One region of the Fimbriimonas sp. LA-C6 genome, then DNA from elsewhere that is predicted to be linked to it. Evidence: riboswitches for the same ligand, from Rfam matches in the RefSeq annotation. Region 1 holds a riboswitch; the other holds the start of a gene.
What was found. Region 1 has a riboswitch for cyclic di-AMP ahead of ACZ51B_RS14995 (hypothetical protein). Riboswitches for the same ligand answer to the same signal wherever they lie in the genome.

Region 1 (8,784 bases):
GCGAATTCCGAAAAACCAGCCTAGCCAGGCTGCGAAAGTCGCAAGGACGTAGAGGGTATCGCCGTTCATTTATCTGACTCGTAGTGCACCCAACGAGGGGCCAGTTTGAATTGGAAGCCTGTGAAGAGCAGGATCAGGCCGAAGATCATCCATGCGAGCGCCGATGCGTAGCCCATATCGAAGAACGCGAATGCGTTTCGGAAGAGGTGGTACACGGGCGTTAGAAGCGAGTCGTCTGCTCCGATGGGACCGTCGGCTGACGGCTTCATGATGTAGATTCGGTCGAAGTCCTGAAGTGCTCCGATGAAGCCCATGACTGTGTTGAAGAAGATCACGGGGCTGAGCTGTGGGAAGGTGATGGACCAGAACTGCTGTTTGGGGTTCGCTCCATCGATGCTTGCTGCTTCGTAGAGGGTTCCCGAGATGCCTTTGAGTCCGGCTAGCCAGAGGACCATCCCGCTTCCTGCGCCCCAGACACCCATGAGGATGAGTGCGGGTTTGGACCATTCGGCGGATTGGATCCAGCCGGGTGGCGAAATGGAAAGCCATGGGGTCAAGGTTTTTGCCCAGATGGAGTTGATGAGGCCTTTATTGGGGTCTGCGGTGAGAACCCAGATCCAGAGCACTGCGCTGGCGACTCCTGGCACGATGGACGGGAGATAGAACATCGACCTGTAGAACCTAAGGCCTTTGCTGGCGGTGTTGAGCAGGAGGGCGATGGCGAGTCCGGTGCAAAGGGAGAGTGGGACGCCTGCCAGGGCCATGTAGGCTGAGTTGTAGAGCGACTTGACGACATTTCCGCGGTCCGTGGTGACCATGTCGTGGTAGTTCTTGAGTCCGACCCAGCGTGCTTCGTTGAGGACATCGTATTGGGTGAAGCCGAAGAACAGTGAGGCCAGCATGGGACCAGCGGTGAGGACCAGGAATCCGATGAGCCAAGGGGAGACGAAGGTGTAGGCCCAGCGGGCTTCGTTTCTGGCGAGTTTGCCAATCTTTTGGCGACCGAACCACACCACGAATGTGATCACGGCTGCTGCGATTAGCGCGATACCGCCCTTTACGGGAATACCTAGATCGATAACGGAGTAGCGCTCTTTTTGGAAGAAGGCGTCGAGGTCGCGTTGGACGTTTGCTTGGCTGGAGAGCAGCGCGTCTTTGGGCGACATCTTGTGATAGAGGGCTGTTTCCATGGCTCGGACGTGCTCTGACCAGAGTTTCTGTCCGGCGAAAGTTGCGGGGCGGATTCGGCCCCATTTGGCAACGTCTACGTGGGTTTGGAGCGCTTGGGCGAACTTGGGGTCGGCCGGTTTGAAGCGTTTGAAGGCTTCCTCATTGGCTTCTTGGCTCCCTAAGATTCGTGGGATGAAGGCTCGGCCACGTGAGCGGTCCCACTTTTGTTGCTCGCTGTAATCGAGCATTCGGGCTTCGGTGCTGGTGGCGAATTTGATGTATGCCCAGGCTGCGTCCACATTTTTGGCGCCTCTTGGGATGGAGTAGCAGTAGCCGCCAAACCAGGTGATGAAGGTGTCTTTTTCTTTCGCGAAGCGACCTACTTTGTTATATCGGTCGTCGGGCACTGGGGCGGGGGCCGTGCTGAAATCGAGTTGCGGACCATAGCGGGAGAGGGTGCTGAGGATCCAGTCGCCATCGATCTTCATAGCGACTTTGCCGATGATGAAGGCATCGTTTTCTTTGCCGAGGAAGCCTGATTCGAACGACTTTGCTTTCTCGTAGCCGCCGACTAGGTCGTATCCCTTGAGGATGAACTTGAGGGCCTCTTCGGATTCGGGGCTATAGAGGGTGCAGGTTCTGCCGTCGGGTGACATGAAGGAGGCGTTGTTTTGGAACGAGTACATGTACAGCCAGGAGTTGCCGAAGTTGGGCATGAATCCGGCGATCTTCAACGTTCCGTCTGGATTGAATTCTGTGATGGCCTTACTGTAGGCGAGGACTTCGGACCAGGTTCTGGGTGGGCGCTCTGGGTCGAGTCCGGCTGCGCGGAGTTGGGCTGCTTTTTGGCGGAAGATGCCTCGGTTCCAGTAGAGGATGCGGTTGTCTGCGCCTGTTGGGATTCCGTAGATCTTGTTTTGGTAGATCGCTTCGTTCCAGGGGCCTTCGTAGTACTGCTCTTTCTTGGGGCAAGACGGATCGTTTTTGTCTCGGGCTAGAAGGTCGTCGAGGGGACGGAAGGCGCCACGGCTGGCCCAGTCTGAGATGGTGAAGCGGTCCTGGTTGATGACGTCGGGGGCTACGTTGCCCACGATGCTGGTCATCAGCTTTTGGGGGTCCATGTTGCCGGCTCCCATGCTGAGAACCCTCATATGGACGTCGGGGTTTCTCCGCGCAAATTCCCGGATGACCGCGTCTTGGCCTTTGTTGTCCGCGCCTGAGGTGAGTCCCCAGATAACTAGCTCGCCTTTTGGTTTGGCCGTTTGTGCTTGGGAACCCATGATGGTTCCTAGCGCCGCGAGCACGATGAACAAGAGTCGTCGATGAGTCTTCATCAATTCAGAACACATGCTACACCCGAAACTGGTCATTAGCTTGCCCGAGAATGGTTATTCTTAAAATGTCTTTCTTGCCACATCTTTGATATCTATGGGTTTTCCTATGGGTCTAACGCTCCGAACGGGCGTTGTGACCCGGTAGGATTATTTGCGTGTGATTCATTCACACGTCAGCCAAAGCCGAATGTTGCACGTCAACAGCGGGGGACCCAATTAACGGGGCTAACGATACGAATCGCGGGTAGTTCTTGACCCGAGCCCGACAGCTAACCTCGCAGGCAAATGCAGGAACCACTGCGCCCAGCGCATGTGGAGGAGGTTATGAAAAGTTGTTAACTCAGTACGAGATTAGGAAGCGAGTGGAAGCCATTCGCGCCTCGACGATTAAGCCTTTCAGTAAAGTCCGCCTTTTACTTAAGATGCGGCGTTCGCTTGGTTCGCATGCTCATTCCCTTGAGGTTGCGAAGGACCAGGTGGCTCTTGGTGCGGACCCTCAGGTTCGAGCTGGTATGGATCGGATGATCGACCAGGTTGGGATGTTGGAGGAAGACATTCGGGATGAGGCACGGGTTGCCCTTGCTAAAGCTTACGAACGCTCTGGTCGTCCTGATCTTAGCTGAGTAAACTGCTGACTCTCTCATGAGTCAATCACCCGAAGCCCAGGACGCTGCCCCACGACGTAAGGGGCCGTCGCCTATTCTAGGAATCTTTCTTACGGTATTTCTGGATCTGCTGGGCTTCGGGATGTTTATTCCCGATCTCCAGTTACGCGGCAAGCACCTCGCGGTTTCTTACCTCGGTGCGGGTGCTACTCCAGAGCAGATTCAGACCCTTACTGGGATTTCTCTTGCGGCTTTTAGTTTTGCTCAGCTTTTGACTGCGCCTTTTCTGGGACGGTTGAGTGACAAGATTGGTCGGAAGAAGATTCTGGTGGTTACGACCACTTTGGCGATCATTGGGTATCTGGTTTACGCCAACGCGACGAGTTTTCCGATTGTGTTGATCGCGCGGGCGATCTCGGGCATTGCGGCTGCGAATATTGGTGTGGCGTTTGCTTATGTTGCGGACGTGACGCTTCCTAAGGATCGAGCCAAGGGGCTGGGTGCTGTGGGTGCGGCGTTTGGGCTTGGGTTTGTGATGGGGCCGCCGCTGGGTGGGATTCTGCTCAAGATCAGCCATGACGACCAACACTTGCTGGGATATGTGGGTGCAGCTCTTGCTTGTGTGAATCTGTTCTATGTGGCGTTTTTCCTTCGGGAGAGCCTGGCGAGTTCGGACGCGGTACGCAAGACCGGTTTTTGGCACGACTTCCGGTTGGCGCTTTCGGACCCTAAGATGGCGCTGTTGTTGACGATGTTCTTCATCATCAACTTTGCTTTTACTAACTTGGAGTCCACTTACTTCTTGCTGCTTGCGGATAAGCGGTCGGTGTTCCACTTACCGGATGACCAGGCGAAGGTGACTGGGAGCTATTTGCTGGCGTTTGTGGGCGTCGTGATGGCGTTTATGCAAGGGTTTGTGGTGCAGCGGGCGACGCCGAAGTTTGGCGAAGTGAAGCTGTTGCGGTATGCGTACATTTTTTATGCGCCGATCTTTGCGATGATTCCTTATGCTCCGATTTGGGCTCCTGCTTTGCTTGGGATTTTGGCGCTAGGGATCTGTAATGGGCTTACTCAGCCGAGCTTGAGCAGTTTGATTTCTAGGAGTGCGCCGGGAGCTATTCAGGGCGGGATCTTTGGGATTACTCAGGCTTTGGGCGCTTTTGCGCGGTGTATTGGGCCTTTGATTAGCAGTCGATTGATGGCGAATTCGCCTGCTGCGCCGTATTGGTTGGGAGCGAGTTTAATTTTGATTCCGGCTGTTGCAGCTTGGTTTATTAAGATGGCGAAGGACTCGGGTAGTGCTGTGGCTGCAGAAGTGTTGCACTAACCGAAATTCTTTCAACAGATTCAAGCGTTTGAGCGTATTAAAGCGGTATACGTCGATGGTGACTCACCGGACTCAACGAGATGTGCTTGGTTCGATTCTAGGTTTGCTCGTATTTTTGGGCGGCATAGGACTGATGCTTCTCGTGTTTAAACTTGCCTATGAAATGTTTACAGTGCCACCGGATCAGGCACTGGGCATTGCGAAGGGCAAGGCGATTGATATTGCTCAGGCTGGTAACTCACTGACTTCGATTGGTGTTCGGATTATTTTGCTAATCGTGATGGGCATTGTGGGATCGATGGTGGCGAATCGTGGGATTTCGCTGTATGGGTTCTGCCGTGGCATAAAGACTGCTACCAAACAACCCGTCGAAACTCCAAGTTAACGTTTTTGCGGTCCCAGTTCGGGAATGTTCGGGTTGCCTCAAAACGTCTATAATGGTGTAAAGATCGTCGAACCATGCTTCCTTTGATTCCTGCAATCATAGTGCTCCTGCTGTTAGGGCCTTCCAATTCGGAACGGCTTGCTCGACAGGGCCTGTTGCCAGGGGCGGTTCAGGCGATTCACCAGCAGCTTGCATCTCCTAATCAAGAGGTTACGGACGAAGAGTCTCAGTCGGTTTTGGCTTCTCTGCTTGCCAGGACGAATCACCAAGACATTTCCGAAGCACTTTTGATGCTGTTGGTCGGTCCAAAGACTGCCAACCAAGCCAGCAAGACACCCGAATTTGATTCTGACGCTGAGTTACTTTCTCAGCAACCCCATTCACACCCATCAATTGCGATACAGGATGGGTTCCAAGACTGTCGGCGATCTCGCGACGGACCTTAGTTAACGAACCCTCACTCAGGTGATTTCCTCTGACCTACGATGCGCGTCGGGTTGGGCGTTTTGCCTGTGGATCGTTAACACCTACTCGCGCCATGCAGGTGCAATGCCTGTTCCGTCAACATGATTCAACTACTTAGAAAGCTATTCGACACCAGTAAGAAAGACGTTGATAACGTCCTGCCCATCATCAACAAGATCAACGGTCTTGAGTCTCAGTTCTCCGATTTGAGCGAAGAGCAGCTTCGCGAAAAGGCTTTGAGCTATAAGGAGCGCGCGCGGAGCGGCGAATCGCTCGATTCGCTTTTGCCTGAAGTGTTTGCGGTTGTCCGAGAAGTGAGCAAGCGCAAGTTGGGCATGCGGCACTTTGATGTGCAGTTGATTGGTGGCGCGGTTCTTCACCAGGGTCGCATTGCTGAAATGAAAACCGGTGAAGGTAAGACGCTCGTTGCGGTTGCTCCACTGGTTCTCAATGCGCTTACGGGTAAGGGCGCACACCTTGTTACGGTTAACGACTACCTTGCACGACGTGACGCTGTTTGGATGGGTCCGATTTATGACTTCATGGGCTTGAGCGTTGGAATTATCCAGGGCCAGTCTCAGGAAAGCGATGAGTTGGGTGGGTCTTACATTTATACTCCTGGCGCCTATCACGAGGATCCTCGATATGCGAACTTGGTGCCTTGCTCGCGACGGGATGCTTACGGATGCGACATCACTTACGGCACGAACCACGAGTTTGGATTTGACTATCTTCGCGACAACATGTCGTTCTCCGAAGAAGAGTTGGTGATGCGCGAGCTGAACTACGCGATGATCGACGAAGTCGACTCGATCCTTATTGATGAAGCTCGAACTCCTCACATCATTTCGGGCCCTTCGCATGAGGATGTCAGCGTTTACAAAGAGGTCGATAAGGTGGTTAGCCAGCTAAAGCCTGAGCTTCACTTCACTGCCGACAAGAAGAACCACTCCGCGAGCATGACTGAGGAAGGCATGGACTACGTGGAAGAGTTGATGGGCATTGACAACATTGCTGCTGACCCACGACTGTTCCACCACGTGAACGCTTCCGTTAAGGCTTATGCCTTGTTCGACCGGGATATTGACTACATCGTTCAGAAGGGCGAGGTTGTTATTATCGACGAGAATACGGGTCGTGCGATGTATGGCCGACGTTATGGCGACGGACTGCACCAGGCGCTTGAGGCTAAGGAAAAGGTTGAAGTTCAGCGCGAGAGCCAGACGGTTGCGACGATTACCTTCCAGAACCTGTTCCGACTTTACAGCACGCTGGCTGGTATGACCGGTACGGCTAAGACTGAGGAAGACGAGTTCCGAAAGATTTACGGTCTGGACGTTGTGAGCATTCCGACTCACCGACCGACGGCTCGTGTGGACCAGCCTGACGTTATTTATAAGACCATTGAAGCGAAGTTCCGCGGTATTGCTTGGGAGATCCTTCGGGTTCACACCAAGCAGCAGCCAGTTTTGGTTGGAACGCGGTCGGTTGATATGTCGGAGCAGGTTTCTGCTCGGCTGCACTCGGACGTTCTTCGCCGGCTGATCATTACACAGCGGTTGAAGGAGCGACTTGAGGTCAAGAAGGACATCAAGGGCGAGATGCGGGACGAGGCCAAGCGGCTTTATGAGACAGATCTGACTGAGATCAACGCTCAGGCGCTTGCTACTTTGTTGGCGAAGATTGACATGACCGGTGATGTCACGAAGGGCGACTGGCTGGACTGGTGTCTTGAGCAGTGGAATCTTCCTGCCGAGAACAAGATCTATTTGGAAGAGGCTCTTCTTCACGGCATTCCTCATAGTGTCTTGAACGCGAAGTTCCACGAGCGAGAGGCGTTGATTATTGCTGAGGCTGGACGAAAGGGCCAGGTCACGATCGCTACCAACATGGCGGGTCGTGGTGTGGACATTCTGCTTGGCGGTCGCGTTGAGGATGATGTGGTTCGCCAGTCGCGTGGTCAGGAGACTGACGGTTCGCAAGGCGAGGATGCTTCGGATTACCGACGTGGTGGATCGAAGCAGCGTGCGGTTCCACCTTTGCCTTTGGACGACCAGGAGCGAAGAACGCTTGCTGAAGAGGTCCGGGCTCTGGGTGGTTTGTTCATCTTGGGTACGGAGCGACATGAGAGCCGACGAATTGACAACCAGCTACGTGGTCGTGCCGGACGACAGGGTGACCCTGGTGAAAGCCGGTTCTATGTGGCGCTTGAGGATCATCTCTGGAAGATCTTTAACGCGAACATGATGGAGAACCCTGCCCTCAAGATGTGGCCGCCGATGGAAGAGGTTACGGCTGGATTCCTTAGCCGCATGATCTTGAAGACTCAGGAGCGGATTGAGAACCACTTCTTCGAGGCTAGAAAGAACGTTCTTGAGTACGACGACGTTTTGAACGCTCAGCGTGAGCACATCTACGGTCTTCGCCGAGAGATTCTTCTTGGTAAGGATGTTCGGACTGAGCTTCGAACTTACATTGAGGACATGATTGGCGAGTTGGTGAACAACGCTTGGATGTTGGAAGAGGACGGAACCCGGGTTTATGACTACTCCGTTCTGTTTGAAGACGCCAATGAGCTGTTCCCGCTGATTGACTACGCGACGATTTCTGACCTTGAGAAGTTTGAGCCAGGTAGCCAGCTTGTTCAGTATCTCCAGGATATTGCGATCCAGGAATACGACGCGAAGATTGAGCGCACGGGTGAGGTGATCAAGCGGCTGGAGCAGTATGTTCTGCTTAAGGCGATCAATGATCGCTGGATGGAGCACTTGCAGACCATCGACTACATCCGCGAGGGCATTGGCTTGCGTGGATATGGTCAAGTCGATCCTTTGGTTGCTTACAAGCGCGAAACTTACGATACGTTCCAGCACACGCTGAAGAACATTCGTGATGATGCTGCGAAGATGTTCTTCCACTTGAATGTTCAGCCAGAGGACTACGAGACGATGCTTCATGGGGATCTTGAGGATCTCGCTCTTGAAGATGGTTCTGATCATAGCGGTCCTGTTGATCTGGACAAGATTGATTGGAAGAAGGTTGGACGAAACGAGGACTGCCCTTGCGGCAGCGGCAAGAAGTTTAAGGCTTGCCACTATAACGACCTTCGCGCTCAAGGCGTTATCTGATAACCCATTCTCCTTCTTGTGTGAAACAACGCAAGAAGGAGAGGCCCTTCGGGTGCTTCAGTTCAGTCGAACTGTATGTTCATGGCCGAGGCTTGTTCACGGAGCCTCATTGCCTTGCATCCGACATGGGTTTCCCCCGGTCCAGAATCGGGGGACTTTCTACTATTTATTGCTACCGCAATCGCAATAAATGAGTGGCCCTTTTTGGTGTGAAGTACAGTCAAAAGTTGTGAGGGTTCAAAACGGATTGCTCTCCCCTATTCCGTGGAGAGCCCTTGTGCTGTCGGCCTCCGGATGTTAATGCCGGGGGCTTTTTTTCGTTAGATGGCTTCGATGGGATCGCCGACTGCGATCTTGCCTTCGTTGTCTG
Region 2 (8,784 bases), 1.5 Mb from region 1:
GCTGACTTTGCAACAGTTCACCGACCGATCGAACACGCTTGTTCTTAAGGTCGTCAATGTCGTCTCGCTCTGCTTCACGATTCACATAAGGGACCATCTTGATCAAGATCGTGACCAAGTCATCCGAGGTGAGGTTTCGTGAGTTGAGCGGCAGATTGATACCGAGCTTCTGGTTCAAGAAGCGGCGGCCAACCTTTCCAAGATCGTATCGCTTGATATCAAAGAACAAGCCGTACACGAGTTGCTTCGCGGCTTCTTCGTTTGCGGCTTCACCTGGGCGAAGTCGCTTATAAATATCGAGCAATGCTTCTCGAGCATTGGTGGTTGTATCTGCATCAAGCGTGGACTCCGCAAGAGGAAGAACTTCGATCAGCTTGAGGTTTGTTAACCCCATTGCTTCGATCCGCTTAGCGGTATCGCGATCGATTCTTTCGCCTTGTCGAATGATCAGTTCCGAGCCGTCGCTCAGATCTTCGATCACACGCTTTCCAACCAAATCATCTAGGGTTGGGGTTTCAAGAACAACTTCTTTACTGAAGAACTTTCGAATTTCTTCGTTCGTTCCTAGCGGGGTCTCCAGGACGGCCTTCATCTCTTGAAGTGAAGGAGGGAACGCGTCGATATCGGCCTGGCTTAGAACTCTGCCAGCCTCGACTAAGACCTCACCTGTGTCGCCATCAACCACCGGCTCGACAACTCGTCGACCAGCAGCATTGGACAGCAACATTTCCTGCCGACCTCTACCTTTTTCAAAGTAGTAAAGGGCTTTCACCAATTGGGTGAGTGGCAGTTTCTTGGTTTGGCTTATTTGCGTTCGAACGACCAAGTTCGAGTCGGATTCGACTTCGAGCCATGGGCCTTCGTTGGGGATCACACGAGCTGATACAACGACTTGCATCGAGCTGTCGACACCCTCTTCAAAATACAGACCTGGGGAGCGGCTTAACTGACTTACAATTACACGCTCTCGTCCGTTGATAATGAACGTGCCTTTGTCGGTCATCACTGGCAGGTCGCCAAGATAAACCTCAGACTCGATCACCTCACGATCCCGCCCACCAAAGCGAACAATCGCCTTGATCGGGGTTTCGAATGTCATGTCGCGATCCCTGCAGTCCTGAATGGAATACTTGGGCTCGCCTAACGTGAACGAAACGAGTTCGATATAATTGGTCTGGGTGAAATCCCAGATCGGACTAAACGTCTTGAAAAGCTCTGGAAGGCCCTCTTCTAGGAACCATTTATATGAGTTCAGTTGAAGTTCAATAAGGTAGGGGACCTCGAGGAACCGGCCGATTCGCTTCGAGGACGGCTGAATAACTCTCATCTAGCCTCCGGGCACATTTACGCGAACTAGTACATTACCGCCAACCAACCAGCAAAGTCAACAAAACGCTAACCTTGCCAGTGAATTTTCGGAAAGTTCGTTCACACGACAGAAAATACAAGACGGATGGGAAGTCCGTCTTGCTTCAGGTATCGAAATCTTATTAAGAATGGAGTCTCTGCTTAATAGCGTCACTCTGCTCTGGAATGTTCGGTAGGCGGTTCTGAGTAAGGCTATCCAGCATCAAGGTTTGCTGGTGGATTAACTCTTTCAGTTCGCTTACTTCCCTCGTTAGCTTTTCTACGTCGCGATCAAGTCCGTCGTTCCGCTGGGGACTCTGATGGATGATGAGTGCCATCTTCTGCTGGTGACGCGTTAGGATCGCGATGATGGGAACCATGAAGAAAACAAGGCTCACTATGACGGGGGCTAGATCGTGCATCACTATAGTCCCGCTTGAATTTCGCGCGTTTCGGTGTGAGGTGCGGGCGGGGTCTGCATCGGTATCCGCGGCTGACTATCGACACTGATCGCGAGTTGATGTACGATCTCCTTCAGTTCGCTGATTTCCTGGCGAACAGCCTGGATATCATTGTTCGAAGTTTGAGCGTGGTTCTTGTGAATCAGTTCCGCCATGTCTCGCTGGTGCTTGGATAACAAGGCGACGATTGGGATCATGAGCGCGATGATTGGAATCATCACGCTGACAAGTCCAATAGGATCAAAAGCTGCAAGCAGGCCATTCAAGTTAAACATATTCAGCGGTTCCCCACAGGCTCCTTGTAGCCGACCATGACGGACGGTACAGGGAGATCCCTCTTAGTTAGATTGTCCAACATAATCGTCTGTTGGTGGATAAGAGTCTTTAGCTCCCGCATTTCTGACTTCACGGCGTCCAACTCCATGCCAAGTTGACTTGACTTGTCACGATGAATGATTTCTGTCATCTTCTGTTGATGACGCGTCATGATTGCCACTACCGGAATCAAAGCGAACACCACCGGAACAACTATCTCTTCGTTCAATCCAATCATCTCACTTCCCTCTTTGCAAGACAAGATGATTGTAATTCAATAATTTTAAGGTCCTAGGACGATTTCGTTTAATTTTTTAAAAGAGAGACCGCGTCTTTGACAGAAAACTTACCTTCATAGATGGCTCGCCCCACGATGACGCCTTCGGGGCATTCGTCTCCTAGTGCAAGTAACGCTTCGAGATCGCTTAGTTCTGCGATGCCACCGCTCTGGATGACCGGTACGGGAACCGCCCGCTGAACATCCAAAAGCAATTGAGTGTTGGGTCCGGTTAACATGCCGTCGCGGGCGATGTCGGTGACGATGAATCGCTTTGCGCCGCCTGCAACCATCTGCTGAGCAAGTTCGACAGCTGTCACCTCAGACTGGTCGAGCCAGCCTGCAACCGCAGCTTTTCCTTCTCGTGCATCGATTCCTGCGACGACGCCTTCGCCTAGTTCTCTGAAAAGAAGTGCGGCAAGTTCTGGGTCTTGGACCAGTTTGGTTCCAACCACGACTCTTTGCACACCAGCATTCAAGGATGACTTTGCGACTTCGAGACTTCGGATGCCTCCGCCGAATTCCACTTTGAGGCCGGTTTGCGACGCGATCTTTTCAATCCAGTGAAGGTTGGAGGGGAGTCCAGTTTTGGCCCCATCTAGGTCGACGACGTGGAGCCACTCGGCACCTTCGTCTTCAAACAGTTTTGCCAGAGCGACTGGGTCTTCGCCATACACCTTTTCGCGGTTGTAGTCGCCTTGGGAGAGCCGGACGCACTTGCCACCCAATAGATCGATTGCGGGGAGGACTAGCACTGAAGGAAACGCTCCAAGATTCTGAGTCCAACTGCGCTGCTCTTCTCGGGGTGGAACTGAGTGCCCCACACATTCTTATGTTGAATAGCCGCCGTGAACTGAATTCCGTGCTCCGCCGTAGCCACCACATCCTCAGGGTTTGTGCACTCTACGTAGAGAGAGTGAACGAAGTAGACCTGTTCGCCCTGCCGCCCGCCTTCGCCTAAACCGTCATGGCGAACGTAGTTGAGAGCACTCCAGCCCATGTGCGGGACCTTCAGTCCAGGTGAGGGCGGCAGATACTTTACGGTGCCAGGCACGATCCCTAAGCCCTCAAATTCTCCTAGCTCTTCGCTTCTTTCAAAAAGAAGCTGTTGGCCCAGGCAGATGCCCATGACCGGATTGCCATCGGCGGCAAAGGATCGAATATCCGACTTGAGTGGGGCAAGCTGCTGCATTGCCGCTCCATAGGCGCCGACTCCTGGGATGAGGAGCTTGGTTGCGCCATCGAGATTAGTTGAAACCTGGACCTCGTGCCCCAGCTTGCGGACGGCTTTTTCGAGCGAGCTAATGTTGTTAATTCCGTAGTCTAAAATCGTGATCAATCGCGCTTCCCTTTCGTTGAGGTTGAGCCGCGTCGCTCTGTTTTTTGAACGGCATCTCGGAGCGCACGTCCGAACGCTTTGAATGTTGCTTCGCAGACGTGATGATCGTTCTCGCCTGCAATCTTCTTGAGGTGAATGGAGATGCCGCTGTGCGAGGAGAGTGCACGGAAGAACTCGCGAACACACTCCGTGGAGAGATCGCCAATCATTTCTCTCTTGAACGGGATGTCGTACGTGAGCATTCCACGGCCTGAAATATCGATGGCGGCCAAGATGAGGGCTTCATCCATCACGGTGTGGTTGGATGAGTATCGCTCAATAGGAACACTGGGGTCCAGCGCTTGGCGAATGGCTTGTCCGAGCACGATTCCCACATCTTCTACGGTGTGGTGATCGTCAATCTCAAGGTCACCCTCTGCGCTCACTCCTAGATCGATTTGACCATGGAAAGCCAACTGCGAGAGCATATGGTCGAAGAAACCGAGGCCTGTTAGAATGTCTCGACGCGTTCCGCCATCAAGGTCTAGAACGATCTGTACGCGGGTCTCTGCCGTCTCGCGATACACCTCTGCGTACCGAACTCCCGGCGTTTCCTTGCTCATGCCGTGCAGTTTACACCGTCAGTTCGGACGAACTTAACAGAACGATAAAATAGAAAGGACCTTCTGACTAGAAGGCCCTTTGTCAACAGGAGGTGGTTCTTACTCGAAGGGTTTCGTAATGAATTCGTCTACGCTGACACCGCTCCATTGCAGCCAGAGGCGCCCAACGGTTCACACAAAGCTCTTCATCTTATCAAGCTACAAAGGCAAGGGTCCTGCGCTCTGACAAAACTTCATTGTTCTGCCTTCTCTTCCAGATGAGATCTGGCGTTGTGCACACGCAACCAAACTCTTACATACGCCTACGGGGTTAGCTGTCGGATTCGGGCCAAGAGATACCCTGGAAGCCAAATTAGGCTTCGTTCACCCCTAAGTTACGGTTCCCCCGTTCCACCGAAGTGGATTCAACGGTTGGCTTTGCAGCCATATTTACTATACATGCAGGTGCTTTGAAATGATTCCGAAAAATCGTCAATTTTAACAAACGGTCCGACCGGGCTGGATACGAGGTGGCACACACTTGTTGCACGCCAAAGTCGGTATTCTATTGGGCAATATGGCAGTTCTCGTCGACAAGGACACAAAGGTGATCGTCTGTGGCATTACCGGCCGCGAGGGTAGCTTCCACGCGAAGCAGATGATCGAGTACGGCACAAAGGTTGTAGGCGGCGTCACCCCAGGAAAGGGCGGCACCACATTTGAAGGCGTTCCCGTCTTCGATACCGTTGAAGAAGCGGTGAAGGCGACCGGGGCAAACGCGGCGCTCATCTTCGTCCCACCTCCCTTTGCAGCTGACTCCGTTCTCGAGTGCGAGGCTGCTGGCGTCCCGTTCGTGACGCTCATCACCGAAGGAATCCCCATTCAGGACAGCCTCCGCATGGTGAGCCGACTCCACGCAAACGGAACCACCCGTCTCCTGGGTGGCAACTGCGCAGGAATCATCACTCCAGGCGAGTGCAAGATGGGAATCATGCCAGGCCACATCTTTACCCCTGGTAACGTTGGTCTCGTTTCCCGAAGCGGAACCCTTACCTACGAGATCGTTTGGGAAATGACCCGAGCTGGTTTTGGCCAGACCACCTGCGTCGGAATTGGCGGCGACCCGCTCCCTGGAACTCGATTCATCGAAGTGATGGAGATGTTCGAGGCAGATCCGAAATCTGAAGCCGTTGTATTGATCGGCGAAATCGGCGGATCCGACGAGGAAGCAGCAGCTGAGTTCATCAAGACGATGAAGAAGCCGGTTGTGAGCTTCATCTCTGGACGAACCGCACCTCCTGGAAAGCGAATGGGCCATGCTGGAGCCATCATCTCTGGTAACACAGGTACACCGCAGTCCAAGGTTGACGCACTCCTGTCCGCTGGCGCATCTGTTGCAGATCGAACCAGCGACGTTCCAGCCCTCTTGAAGGAAGCCTTCAGCAAAATCGGCGTAGCTCGCTAAGCGCGATCAAGCGTCGTCGACAACATGCTGGATCGCTACTTCGACAACGCTGCCACAACTCCCGTAGACGAGCGCGTTCTACGGGAGATGCTCCCTTTCTTCTCGGAGGCATTTGGAAATGCCAACTCCATTCATAGCTTCGGGCAACGTGCACACGAAGCCGTTGAGCTGGCAAGGGAACGCATCGCAAGCCTCTTGGGTGCAGACGATCCACTGCAAATTATCTTTACAAGTGGAGCCACTGAGGCCAACAACTGGATCCTCTCCTCTCTCAAACCCATCACCAGCCCCTTCGAGCACTCTTCGCTGGACGAATACCAAACGACGCATGGTGGCAAATTCCTCCCCCACAGCGGAACCACCTTGGGCCAGCCTGACGCAGAAACCATATGCGTGAGTGTCATGGCAATCAACAACGAGACGGGCACCATGTTTGATCTCGAAGAGTTCAAGCATCAACCCTATTCCTTGCATTCCGACATTACGCAGGCCTTTGGAAAAGTCCCGATCTCTGTCGAGGGACTGGATTACGCATCTGCAAGTGCACACAAGCTGTATGGCCCCAAGGGCGTCGGACTGCTCTATTGCATAGAAAGCCCACCTGAACCCTTGTTTTATGGGGGTGAGCAGGAATTAGGGTTCCGTGCCGGCACCATTAACGTCCCTGCGGTCGTAGGATTTGGTGTGGCTGCGGAGATTGCTTCCCAAGAGTGGCAAGTTAACCTGGCTCATGCATCCGACCTGCGAGGAATTGTTCTAGAGGAACTCAAACAACTTTCAGACTGGCAATGGAATGGGGGAGACAGAACTTCCCCGTATATTCTCAGTCTAAGTTTTAAGGGCGTACAGGGCGAAACTTTGGTGGTGGAATGTGATCAAGCTGGATTTGCGATCAGCAGTGGCGCTGCCTGTAGCTCACATTCAACGGAACCTAGTCGAGTTTTGACGCGATTGGGGATGGAGGAATCACTAGTTCGAGGAACCGTTCGATTGAGCTTTAGTAGACTCAACACCAAGGAAAGTGCCTGCTTTGTAGGGCGAACCTTGCGCCAAACAGTCGAAAAACTCCGAAGAATGGCATAATTGGTCAATAAGTTGCAACGTCTTGCCCCTATCAACACGTCTAAACATATAATTATCTACACCCTCGCAGCGTCGGGCAAAAGACAAAGAGTCGGTCTTTTGCACGTCAAACATTTTTCGTGTCCTTGACATCGACAGGTGGGAGTGTTAACGTGATCGCGGTGGTTATTTACTTATACCCCCAAGATCAGCTTTGTATTGAATGAAATTTTAGGTGAACTCGGACCGTATATCAGTGGTGATCAAGCGGCTGGAGTGACCTCTCGACATGGAAGTTCACGGAGAGCTTCGGAGGAATAGAACAGAATTATGTCAGCAGAAAACGGGTTAGCAACTCAGCCAAGACGTGGACGTGCCATTACAGTACGCACTCCAGGTCGTCACTCCTATTTGGAGGCTGGGGGCGCTCCCGTCCTGGACGACCCGTCCGTTGAGCCACCAGAAGACGATTTGCTTGAGCTGGATGCCGCGGATGAGGATGAAGCCGATGACGAAAAGCCTGTAGCCGACGACTCTGAGGAACTTGAAATGTGGATGCGGCAGACGCGCCGCGCACAGCTTCTAACCCCAGAGCAAGAGGTAGACCTCGCAAGAAAGGTCCAAGCCGGAGACATGTACGCAAAGAAGGTGCTCATCGAGTCGAACCTACGACTTGTTGTCAGCATCGCAAAGAAATACAATGCGCGCGGTATCCCCTTGGCAGACCTTATTCAAGAAGGAAATCTTGGTCTTATTCGAGCAGTCGAAAAGTTCGACTGGCGAAAGGGCTTCCGATTTAGCACCTACGCAACGTGGTGGATCCGCCGAGCTATTGCACGAGCAATCATTAACCAAGGGCGAACGATCCGAATCCCTGTGTATGTAGCTGAATTGATCAACAAGGTTGTCAAGACAGCGAGTCGCCTTCAGCAAGAGCTTCAGAGAGAACCGACTGAGGAAGAGATCAGCCGAGAGGTTGGCCTTTCTATCGACCGTGTGCGCGAAATGATGCGCGTGGCAGTCGAGCCGATCTCCCTGGAAACTCCCGTTGGTGAAAAGGACAACTCTTCCATTGGAGACTTTGTTCACAGCACGAACATGCCAAACCCTGGCGACGTGACATGGACTCTGATCCGACGCGAAGAGATTGACGGCATTCTAGGACGGCTTACGAGTCGCGAACGCGATGTCGTACGCCTCAGGTTTGGTCTGGATGACGGTCGCTCACGAACTCTTGAAGAGGTCGGAAGCGAACTCAATGTCACCCGAGAGCGAGTTCGACAGATCGAACTCCGAGCGATGAAGAAGCTTCGACACATCGGCCAAGAGCTGACGTCACAAGGCTTCACCATCACTCCGACACCAAACTAAGGATTCTGCCCCCAGATCCTAAAAAAGCCCCAGCGAGACTCGCTGGGGCTTTTCTTTTATCACATCAACTCTTCTTCAGCAGATCTCGAATCTCTGTCAAAAGCACCACATCCGCTGGATCGGCGGGAGGCGCAGCGGGTGCCTCTTCCTTCTTCAACTTATTGATCGATCGTACGATCAAAAAGATCACGAAAGCCAAGATCAAGAACTGGATGACGTTGTTGATGAACAGGCCATAGTTCAGCGTGGAGACGCCGAGCTTCTTGGCCTCTTCAATCGACTTCACTTGCATGCCTTTGTCGTCGCCGAGCACGACAAAGAGACTCTTGAAATCGACCTTCCCAATCACCTGACCAATGGGAGGCATGATGATATCTTCAACCAAGGAGGACACGATCTTTCCAAACGCGCCGCCAATGATTACGCCCACAGCAAGGTCAATCACGTTGCCCTTGACTGCGAACTCCTTAAACTCTTTTATCAAACCCACAAAATTGGGACGAACCTAAGTCTAGAAATGATCCCGAGTTAGCTGGAGACTCAGTTTTTGGGCAAAATCTGAGCAG

Region 2: linked by a shared signal. The riboswitch ahead of hisB (imidazoleglycerol-phosphate dehydratase HisB) and the one ahead of ACZ51B_RS14995 (hypothetical protein) in region 1 are both predicted to bind cyclic di-AMP.

The regions. Positions count from the first base shown of each region.
Region 1 covers NZ_AP038796.1:3,216,957-3,225,740, reverse strand. The annotation lists gene ACZ51B_RS15005 (carbohydrate ABC transporter permease) at 1-69, opposite strand, end outside; gene ACZ51B_RS15000 (extracellular solute-binding protein) at 66-2,504, opposite strand; cyclic di-AMP (ydaO/yuaA leader) riboswitch at 2,676-2,803, shown strand; gene ACZ51B_RS14995 (hypothetical protein) at 2,837-3,127, shown strand; gene ACZ51B_RS14990 (MFS transporter) at 3,147-4,436, shown strand; gene ACZ51B_RS14985 (hypothetical protein) at 4,570-4,821, shown strand; gene ACZ51B_RS14980 (hypothetical protein) at 4,896-5,267, shown strand; gene secA (preprotein translocase subunit SecA) at 5,388-8,414, shown strand; gene ACZ51B_RS14970 (MOSC domain-containing protein) at 8,735-8,784, opposite strand, start outside.
Region 2 covers NZ_AP038796.1:275,940-284,723, forward strand. The annotation lists gene rpoB (DNA-directed RNA polymerase subunit beta) at 1-1,327, opposite strand, end outside; gene ACZ51B_RS01330 (hypothetical protein) at 1,491-1,769, opposite strand; gene ACZ51B_RS01335 (hypothetical protein) at 1,772-2,083, opposite strand; gene ACZ51B_RS01340 (hypothetical protein) at 2,086-2,361, opposite strand; gene hisA (1-(5-phosphoribosyl)-5-[(5-phosphoribosylamino)methylideneamino]imidazole-4-carboxamide isomerase) at 2,430-3,155, opposite strand; gene hisH (imidazole glycerol phosphate synthase subunit HisH) at 3,149-3,739, opposite strand; gene hisB (imidazoleglycerol-phosphate dehydratase HisB) at 3,736-4,341, opposite strand; cyclic di-AMP (ydaO/yuaA leader) riboswitch at 4,626-4,761, opposite strand; gene sucD (succinate--CoA ligase subunit alpha) at 4,898-5,785, shown strand; gene ACZ51B_RS01365 (cysteine desulfurase family protein) at 5,810-6,868, shown strand; gene ACZ51B_RS01370 (sigma-70 family RNA polymerase sigma factor) at 7,178-8,218, shown strand; gene mscL (large conductance mechanosensitive channel protein MscL) at 8,283-8,708, opposite strand; gene ACZ51B_RS01380 (lipoate--protein ligase family protein) at 8,730-8,784, opposite strand, start outside.